One region of the Cupriavidus sp. FW306-01-F10A genome, then DNA from elsewhere that is predicted to be linked to it. Evidence: predicted binding sites of a transcription regulator. Region 1 holds the regulator's gene; the other holds the start of a gene.
The links. The regulator HrcA, encoded in region 1, represses chaperone genes, less so after heat shock. The targets are predictions, from matches to a motif close to TTAGCACTCNNNNNNNNNGAGTGCTAA.
Positions count from the first base shown of each region.

Region 2: a site for HrcA is predicted at 2,310-2,336, ahead of rpoH (RNA polymerase sigma factor RpoH). Genes of this name have one in related genera too.

Region 1 is NZ_JBYSYA010000002.1:37,880-42,923, reverse strand. Features, by position in the region: gene recN (DNA repair protein RecN) at 1-1,334, opposite strand, end outside; gene AC3WLF_RS03145 (NAD kinase) at 1,401-2,318, opposite strand; gene hrcA (heat-inducible transcriptional repressor HrcA) at 2,421-3,455, shown strand; gene hemH (ferrochelatase) at 3,562-4,677, shown strand; gene AC3WLF_RS03130 (RNA-binding S4 domain-containing protein) at 4,674-5,044, shown strand, end outside.
Region 2 is NZ_JBYSYA010000004.1:81,836-86,879, reverse strand. Features, by position in the region: gene AC3WLF_RS07690 (ABC transporter ATP-binding protein) at 1-76, shown strand, start outside; gene ybiB (DNA-binding protein YbiB) at 186-1,178, shown strand; gene AC3WLF_RS07680 (pirin family protein) at 1,198-2,073, opposite strand; gene rpoH (RNA polymerase sigma factor RpoH) at 2,414-3,340, shown strand; gene AC3WLF_RS07670 (SCO family protein) at 3,447-4,067, opposite strand; gene cyoE (heme o synthase) at 4,196-5,044, opposite strand, start outside.

The DNA of each region.
Region 1 (5,044 bases):
ACCGAGATCGCCAGGCTGATGCGCGCCAGCTCGCCGCCGGAGGCCACCCGGGCCAGCGGCCGCGGGCTCACGCCGGCATGGCCGGCGACCAGGAATTCGACCTGCTCGAGCCCATGGCTCTGGCCTTCGTCGAGCGCATTGAGCGCGGCGACAAAGCTGCCGCCGGCCATCGACAGGCCCTGCATGGCGTCGGTGACCGCGGCGGACAGCGCCTGCGCGGCCTGCTGGCGGGCGTGGCTGAGATGCTGCGCCAGGGTCAGGTAGGCGGCCTTGGCCGCGGCCTCGCGCGCCATCACCTTGTTCAGGTCCTGCGCGGCCTGCAGGTCGTCCAGCTGCTGGCGGCGGGCCGCCAGCTCGTCGGGCAGCTGCTCGGGCGGCAGGCGGTACTTGCGCGCGGTGGCGTGCAGCGCCTGCATGCGTTCGTCGACCGCCTGCAGCCGCTCGGGATCGAGTTCGAGCCGGTCGACATAGCGCGTGAGCGAGTGCGCGGCTTCCTCGGCCTGCATCTGCGCGGGCTCGAGCGCGGCCAGCACGTCGCGCAGCGCGCCATCGACATCGGCCAGCTGCTGCAGCTTGTGCACGATGGTATTCAGCGCCGACAGCACCGAGCCGTCGGCCTCGGACAGTGCGTCCAGCGCGGCGCGGCTGCCGTCGATCAGGCCGGCGGCATGCGACAGGCGGTTGTACTCGGACTGGATCTCTTCCCATTCGCCCGGCTGCGGGTTGAGCTTGTCCAGTTCGCCGACCTGCCATTCCAGCCGTTCGCGTTCAAGCTGCATCTCGCGCGACTGGTGCTCGACCGCCTCGCGCTGGCGCACGCAGGCACGCCAGGCGCGCCAGGCCTCGGCCACCGCGCCGGCCTGCTGGGTGAGGCCGGCGTGGGCGTCGAACAGCAGCCGCTGCGCATCGGGGCGCAGCAGCAGCTGGTGCGCGTGCTGGCCGTGGATGTCGACCAGTTGGTCGCCGACTTCGCGCAGCTGCGCCAGGGTGGCGGCGGCGCCGTTGATAAAGGCCTTGCTGCGGCCGCCGGCATCGACCGTGCGGCGCAGCAGCACGGTGTGCACGCCGTCTTCCGCTTCGCTGTTGAGCTCGCGCTCGGCCAGCCAGGCATCCAGTGCCGGGTGGGTCGAGAAGGTGGCGCTGACGCTGGCGCGCGGGGCGCCTTCGCGCACCACGCCGGCATCGGCGCGTTCGCCCAGCACCAGCGCCAGGGCATCGATCAGGATGGATTTGCCGGCGCCGGTCTCGCCGGTGAAGACGGTGAAGCCAGTGGTGAAGTCCAGGTCGAGCGTATCGACGATGACGAAATCGCGGATGGACAGGCTGCGCAGCATCGTGGCGTGGAAGGTAGTCGGTCCGATGGGTTCGGGCTCAGGCTTGGAGGGCGGCTTGATACTGGCTCAGAGGCGGTTGTCTTCGGACGGGTATTCGTGCCAGTGCAGCTTCTTGCGCAGCGTGGCGTAGTAGTTGTAGCCGACCGGGTGCAGCAGGTTGATGGTCTTTTCGGAGCGCCGCACCACGATGCGGTCGCCCGGCAGCAGCGAGGTCAGTGACTGCATGTCGAAGTTGACGCTGGCGTCGCGCGCGCTGGCCACCTCGATGGTGACCTCGGCGTCGTGCGGCAGCACGATCGGGCGGTTGGACAGCGCGTGCGGGGCAATCGGCACCAGCACCACGCCCGACAGCGTCGGGTGCAGGATCGGGCCGCCGGCGGACAGCGCGTAGGCGGTGGACCCGGTGGTGGTCGACACGATCAGGCCGTCCGAGCGCTGGTTGTACATGAAGTGGCCGTCCACCGACACCGCCAGCTCGACCATGCCGGAGATGCCCGAGCGGTTCACCACCACGTCGTTCAGGGCCAGCGCGGAGAAGATGTCCATGTCGTCGCGCACCACGCGCGATTCCAGCAGCAGGCGGGTCTCGGCCTCATACCGGCCGTCGAGCATGTCGGGCAGCACGGTGTGCGCGTCTTCCAGCGCGATGTCGGTCATGAAGCCCAGCCGCCCGTGGTTGACGCCGATCAGCGGCACGTCGTAGCCGGCCAGCTGGCGCGCGATGCCCAGCAGCGTGCCGTCGCCGCCCAGCACCACGGCCACGTCGGCCTGCCGGCCGATCTCCTCGGCGGACAGGGCAGGGTAGGCGGTCAGCCCGGTGGCGAGCGAGGTTTCGCGCTCGAACACCACGTCCTGCCCGTTGCGCAGGATATATGAGGCGATCTCCTCCAGCGGCCCTTCGATGCCGGCAGTGGAGTACCGGCCCACCAGGGCGACGGTCTTGAACGAAGTGCGCACGGCGCTGGCTCTCGGGGGGGCGGACATGGCGGGATTAGACCATACCGCCATGACGGTTGTCAGCAGGCGCGGGCGGGCGGGCCAGGCCGTCCGCCAGAAGGTCCAAAACTTGCGTAAAATCGGGGCATCATGGATGAACGCTCCAAAACGCTGCTCAAGACCCTGATCGAGCGCTATATTGCCGAAGGGCAGCCGGTCGGTTCCCGCACCCTGTCGAAGTACTCGGGGCTGGACCTGTCGCCTGCGACGATTCGCAATGTGATGTCCGATCTGGAGGAAATGGGCTTTATTGCCAGCCCGCACACCTCCGCGGGCCGTATCCCGACCCCGCGCGGCTACCGGCTGTTCGTCGATTCGATGCTGACGGCCAAGCCGCTGGAGCGCAACGCCGACCTGGCCGAGCTGACCGGCCAGATCCAGGATCAACTCGGCGGCCAGCAGCTGGGGCCGCAGCGCATGATCACGGCGGCGGCGCGCACGCTGTCCAACCTGTCGCACTTTGCCGGCGTGGTGATGACGCCGCGCCGCGCGCAGGCGTTCCGGCAGATCGAATTCATGCGGCTGTCGGACAAGCGCATCCTGCTGATCATCGTCAGCCCCGAGGGGGACGTGCAGAACCGCATTATCCAGACCGAGCTGTCGTACACGCCGGCCCAGCTGATCGAGGCGGCCAACTTCTTCAACTCGCACTATGCCGGCATGAGCTTCGACGCGGTGCGCGGCCACCTGCGGGTGGAACTGCAGGACCTGCGCCGCGACATGTCGCAGCTGATGCAGGCCGCGGTCGAGGCCGGCAGCGTCGCCGAGGACGAGGACGACGACCACGTCTTTATCAGTGGCGAGCGCAAGCTGCTGGAAGTGGAAGACCTGGCCTCCAGCATGGACAAGCTGCGGCGCCTGTTCGACGTGTTCGAGCACAAGACCAGCCTGCTGCAGCTGCTGGACGTGTCCAGCCATGCGCAGGGCGTGCAGATCTTTATCGGCGGCGAAAGCCGGCTGGTGCCGATCGAAGAAATGGCGGTGATCACCGCCCCGTACGAGGTCGACGGCCAGATCGTCGGCACGCTCGGCGTGATCGGCCCTACGCGCATGGCGTATGAGCGCGTGATCCCCATTGTCGACATCACCGCGCGCCTGCTGTCCAGCGCCCTGAGCCAGAACTAGTGCAAAGACTGGCTGGTCTGACAAGCGGCTCCATTCCCGCCGGGCGCGGCAATCGCCGGTGCGCCGCACCGGCGCCGTCCCGGCACCGTGTCAACCCGGAAGCGACATGACGTTTTCTCCCGAACCGGCCTACCAGCACGGCCACGCGCCGCGCACGGCGATCCTGCTGGTCAACCTGGGCACCCCGGACGCTCCCACGCCCAAGGCGGTGGGGCGCTACCTGAAGGAATTCCTGTCCGACCCGCGCGTGGTCGAGATCCCGCGCGCGGCCTGGCTGCCGCTGCTGCATGGGGTGATCCTGCCGCTGCGTTCGCGCGCCTCGGCGCTGAAATACGAATCGATCTGGCTGCGCGAGGCCCATATGACGGGCTCGCCGCTGCTGGTCTACAGCGAGCGCCAGGCCCATGCGCTGCAGCGGCTGATGCACCAGCATGGCCATGAAGTGACGGTCGCGTGCGCAATGCGCTACGGCAACCCGTCGATCGCCTCGGTGCTGGAGGCGCTGCGCCGGCAGGGCTGCGAGCAGGTGCTGGTGCTGCCGATGTATCCGCAATACTCCGGCACCACCACGGCCACGGCCTTCGACGAGGTGTTCCGGGTGCTGGGCCAGTGGCGCAACCAGCCAGAGCTGCGGCTGGTCAAGCATTTCCATGACCACCCGGCCTATATCTCGGCGCTGCACCAGCAGGTCGCCGCCTACTGGGCGCGCCACGGCATGCCGGACTTTGCCCGCGGCGACAAGCTGATCCTGTCGTTCCACGGCGTGCCGCGGCGCACGCTGGAGCTGGGCGACCCCTATCACTGCGAATGCCTGAAGACCGGCCGGCTGCTGGGCGAGGCGCTGGGCCTAGAGCCGGGCCAGTACCAGGTGACGTTCCAGTCTCGTTTCGGCAAGGCGGAATGGCTGCAGCCGTACACCGCGCCGACGCTGGCCGAGCTGGGCAAGGTCGGCGCGGGCCGGGTCGATGTCTTCTGCCCGGGCTTTCCGGCCGACTGCATCGAGACCCTGGAGGAGATCGCCATGGAAGGGCAGACCGAGTTCAAGGTCGCGGGCGGCAAGGATTTCCATTTCATCCCGTGCCTGAATGACGCCGATCCGTGGGTCGCGGCCATGGCCGAGATCGCGCTGCAGCACCTGCAGGGCTGGCCGCTGGCCACGCCGCATCCGCATGAACTGGAAGCACGGCGCACGCGCGCCCAGACCCGGGGAGCGGCGGCATGAACGTCGACTTTGAGCCGGATGCGCGCCAGCGCATCGACAAATGGCTGTGGTGCGGGCGCTTCTTCAAGACGCGCTCGCTCGCGGCTGAAGCGGTGGAGCGCAGCAAGGTGACCGTCAACGGCCAGCCATGCAAGAACTCGCGCGAGGTGAAGCCCGGCGACACGGTGGTGCTGGAAGCGCACCAGCAGCGCTGGGAGCTGGTGGTGAAAGGCATTGCCCCGGCGCGCGGGCCGGCGCCGGTGGCGCAGACGCTGTACGAGGAAAGTGCCGAAAGCCAGTCGCGCCGGCTGGCCGATGCCGAGCGCCGGCGCCTGCAGCCGGAGCCGTCCGCGCAGATCCAGGGGCGCCCGACCAAGCGGGACCGGCG
Region 2 (5,044 bases), on a different contig from region 1:
CCACGCCTGCCGCACCGCGGTGCTGGACTTCCTCTACCGCAAGCAGCGCAACCCGGCGCTGCAGGAAGCCGCGTAGTGCCCGCCGGCCGCGTGCGGGTGGGCGGCCCTATGTGGCACAGGCGGCGATGGGCGCGGCGGCCTGGCTCCGCTATCATGAACCCAGAACAGACTACCCCCACGCCGCCATGACCACGCCAGCCACGTCCTTCCCTGCTGCCCGCTATATCAAGGAGATCGGCCGCGGCGTCAACGGCGCGCGGGCGCTGCCGCGCGAAGACGCGCAGGCCCTGTTCGACGCCATGCTGGCCGGGCGCGTCTCGGACCTGGAGCTTGGCGCCATCCTGATGGCCTACCGCATCAAGGGCGAGGCCCCGCACGAGCTGGCCGGCATGCTGGAAGCCGCCCATGCGCACTGCCAGCCGCTGCCGGCGCCGCCTGACCGGCAGGTGGTGGTGATCCCCAGCTACAACGGCGCGCGCAAGCAACCCAACCTGGTGCCGCTGCTGGCGCTGCTGCTGGCGCGCGAAGATGTCCCCGTGCTGGTGCACGGCACGCGCCTGTTCAATGGCCGCGTGACCAGCATGACGCTGTTCGAGGCGCTGGGCGTGCCCTTGTGCGCGACTACCGGCGAGGCCTCGGCACGGCTGCGCGAGGGCAGCGACCTCGGGCCGCTGGCGGTGCTGCCGGTGGATGTGCTGTCGCCCGGGCTGTCGCAGCTGCTGGAGCGGCGCACCGTGATCGGCCTGCGCAATTCGGCGCACACGGTGGCCAAGATGCTGCAGCCGGTGGGCGAGCATTCGCCCGCGGAAGGGTTGCGCCTGTACAGCTACACCCACCCCGAATACCGCGAGACGCTGACCGACTACTTCTCGCATGAACCCGCCAACGTGCTGCTGGCACGCGGCACCGAGGGCGAAGTGGTGGCCGATGCGCGCCGCACCAGCCGCATCGACTGGCTGCACGAGGGGCACCAGCAGACGCTGGTCGATCCGGCCGTGGGTTCGCTGGCCGAAGTGCCTGAACTGCCGCCCGGCAGCGACGCCGGCCAGACCGTGGCCTGGATCCGGCGCGTGCTGGACGGCGCGGCGCCGGTGCCGGCGCCGATCGCGATCCAGGTCGAGGCTATCCGCGAATGCCTGCGGCAAGGCACCCGCGTGACCTGGGCCAGCCCGGTCTGAGCCAGCCCCGGGACCGCTGTCAGGGCTTGCGCGGGGGCAGCGGGATGCGCTCGGTCTCGCCCGGCACGTGCGGGAACTGGTCGTCCTCCCAGCGCTGGGCGGCGGCCTCGATCGCCACCTTGCTGCTGGCAACGAAATTCCAGTAGATAAAACGGTGCCCGTCGGTCGGGTCACCGCCCAGCAGCATTACGCGCGACGGTGTCGTGGCCGTCAGCGTTGCGGGCTGGCCCGGCGTGAGCACCACCATATGCTCGGCCGGCAGCGGCTCGCCGTCGAGCGCCACCGCGCCATCCACCGGATAGATGCCCCGCTCGGCATGATCGGCCGGGATCTCCACGCTCGCGCCCGCATCCAGCTCGATCGCCACATACAGGGTGCGGCTGAAGATCTTGACCGGAGAGACCTGGCCAAAGGCATCGCCCGCAATCACCACCATGCGCACGCCCGGCCGCTCGATCCGTGGCAGCGTGGCGGCTGGATGGTGGAAAAACGACGGCTCGGCACCCTCATGCTCCTGCGGCAGTGCCACCCAGGTCTGGATGCCGTGCAGGCGGGCCCCGGCGGGGCGCACATGCTCGGGCGAGCGCTCCGAGTGCACGATGCCGTGCCCGGCGGTCATCCAGTTGACATCGCCCGGGCGGATCGCCTGGTCGCTGCCCAGGCTGTCTCGGTGGATGATCTCGCCCTCGAACAGATAAGTGACCGTGGCCAGTCCGATATGTGGATGCGGGCGCACGTCGGCTCCGCCGCCCGGCGGCAGTTGCACCGGCCCCATATGGTCGAAGAAGATAAACGGCCCGACAGTCTGGGAGGCGGCGGCGGGCAACAGCCGGCGCACGGTAAAATCGCCCAGGTCGCGCACATGCGGCTTGAGCAAGTGTTCGATAGCAGACATAACTCCTCCGGTGGAATGAGAGAGGCTTGCAAGGATGCCAGCGCGCCGCAGCTTGGTCGAGTGTAGCCGCTGCTGCAACAAATCATTGCAGCAGCGGGCAGAACCCCCATGCCCCGCACCGCTCTAACATCCAGTGCGCCGAACCGTGGGTATCGTTCCCGCCGCTCGAAGTGGCAAGTAGCTATGCCAGCAGCAAGAGCAATCGAGAGGAACTATCACGACCATCGGGGCTCCAATTAGCACTCACCCGGCCTGAGTGCTAATATGTGTTGCAGTGCCACCGCCCCAACAGGCGCGGCATCCCGGCAACCGAACCGCCGGATGCGAAAGGAGCCATTGAGTGAACGCAGTCTTGTCTGCCGACCAAACCCTGAATAACCGTCTGCCGACGGCACCCCGGAGCACGGGCAGCTTCGCGCTGACCTTCCCGGCCACCGTTGGCAACCTCGACAGCTATATCCAGGCTGTCCACCGGATTCCGCTGTTGACCGCGGAGGAAGAGCAGCGCCTGGCGCGCGAGCTCCGCGACCACGATTCCGTTGATGCTGCCCGCCAGATGGTGATGTCCCACCTGCGTCTGGTGGTGTCGATCGCCCGCCAGTACCTGGGCTATGGCCTGCCCCACGCCGACCTGATCCAGGAAGGCAATATCGGCCTGATGAAGGCGGTCAAGCGCTTCGACCCCGACCAGGGCGTGCGCCTGGTGTCGTACGCGATGCACTGGATCAAGGCCGAGATCCACGAATACGTGCTGAAGAACTGGCGCATGGTCAAGGTGGCCACCACCAAGGCCCAGCGCAAGCTGTTCTTCAACCTGCGCAGCCACAAGCAGGGCGCGCACACGTTCACGCCGGAGCAGGTCGAGGCCGTGGCGCGCGAGCTGAACGTCAAGCCCGAAGAAGTGATGGAGATGGAGACCCGCCTGTCGGGCGGCGACCTGGCGCTGGAAGGCCAGATCGACGACGGCGAAGAGGAATTCGCCCCCATCGCCTACCTGGCGGACAACCACAACGAGCCCACCCGCGTGCTGGAAGCCAAGCGCCACGACCGCATGCAGGTCGAGGGCCTGGAAGAAGCGCTGGGCAAGCTGGACGAACGCAGCCGCCGCATCATCGAGGCGCGCTGGCTGCACGTCGAGGACGATGGCTCGGGCGGGTCCACGCTGCATGAGCTGGCTGACGAGTTCGGCGTCTCGGCCGAGCGCATCCGCCAGATCGAGGCCGCGGCCATGAAGAAGATGAAGGGGGCGCTGCAGGCGTTCGCCTGATCCGCACCCCCAGCCATGCAAAAGGCCGGTCCACTGGACCGGCCTTTTTGTTGCCCGCGAGAGGGTGAGTGCGACCTTATGCCGCACCCCTTCCCTCCCTTTCACGTCACGACAGCAGCTGTTTCAGGTCGTGCGCGATCGGATCCGGACCCTGGCCGTGGCGGATGAACAGCCGCAGCTTGCCGTCCGGGTCGAACACATAGCTGCCCGCGGAGTGGTCAACCGTGTAGTTGGTCGGGGAGCTGCCCGGCACCTTGGCGTAGAACACCTTGAAGTCCTTGGTCAACTTCTGCAGTGCGGCTTCGTCGGCCGGGCGCAGCCCCAGGAAGCGCCCATCGAAGGCCGGCACGTACTGGGCCAGCAGCGCCTGCGTGTCGCGTTCCGGGTCGACCGTGACGAACAGCACCTGCACGCGGTCGGCGTCGGGGCCCAGTTTCTCCATCACCGCCTTCAGTTCGGCCATCGTCGTCGGGCACACGTCGGGACAGTGGGTGTAGCCGAAGAACATCACCACCGCCTTGCCCTTGAAGTCGGCGATGGTGCGCACCTTGCCGTGATGGTCGGTCAGCGAGAAGTCCTTGCCGAAGTCCGCCGCGCCGGTGATGTCGACATTGCGGAACGAGGCCTTCTGCTGCCCGCAGGCAGCCACGGCCAGCGCAAGCGCGGCCAGCAGGGAAAAGCGGCGGAAGGCGGCGAACAGGCCGGAGGCGGGGCTTAGGCGGGGCATGCGGCGGAGACCGGTCAGGGGTGGGAGGAAACAGCGGCAGCGGAGGGCGGCGACATCACGCAGTATCGCCGATCGTGCCGCCACGCTGCGCCGGCCGCGACAAGATGCCGCAGCCGGTCGGCCACAGGTCAGACCTGCGGCACGAACTTGAAGTAGTGGTCGACCAGCAGCGCGGCGAACAGCAGCGACAGGTACAGGATCGAGAAGCGGAAGGTGCGCTGCGCCAGCTCGTCTGAATAGTTGCGGTACATCTTCCAGGCGTAGGCCAGGAAACCCGCGCCCAGCGCCAGCGCGGCCGCCAGGTAGATATAGCCGCTCATGCCGTAGACAAAGGGCAGCAGCGTCGCGGCGATCATGATCAGCGTGTACAGCAGGATATGCAGCAGCGTGTAGCGCTCGCCGTGCGTGACCGGCAGCATCGGCAGGCCGGACTTGGCGTAGTCGGCGCGGCGGTACAGCGCCAGGGCCCAGAAGTGCGGCGGGGTCCAGGTGAAGATGATCAGCACCAGGAACCAGGCCTCGGCCGGCACCTCGCCCGCCACCGCGGCCCAGCCCAGCGCCGGCGGCATCGCCCCCGACAGCCCGCCGATCACGATGTTCTGCGGCGTGGCCGGCTTGAGCAGGATGGTGTAGACCACCGCGTAGCCGAGGAAGGTGGCAAAGGTCAGCCACATCGTCAGGTCGTTGGCGTAGACGTGCAGCAGCCACATGCCGGCGCCGCCCAGGATGGCGGAGAACACCAGGGTCTGCGGCGTGGTGATCTCGCCGGTGGCCGACGGGCGCCACGCGGTGCGGCGCATCAGCGCATCGATCTTCTGCTCGACCAGGCAATTGATGGCAAAGGCCGCACCGGCCAGCAGCCAGATGCCGGCGGCGCCGCCGATCAGCACGCGCCACGGCACCATGCCGGGCGTGGCCAGGAACATGCCGATGATGGCGCAGAACACGGCCAGCTGCGTCACGCGCGGCTTGGTCAG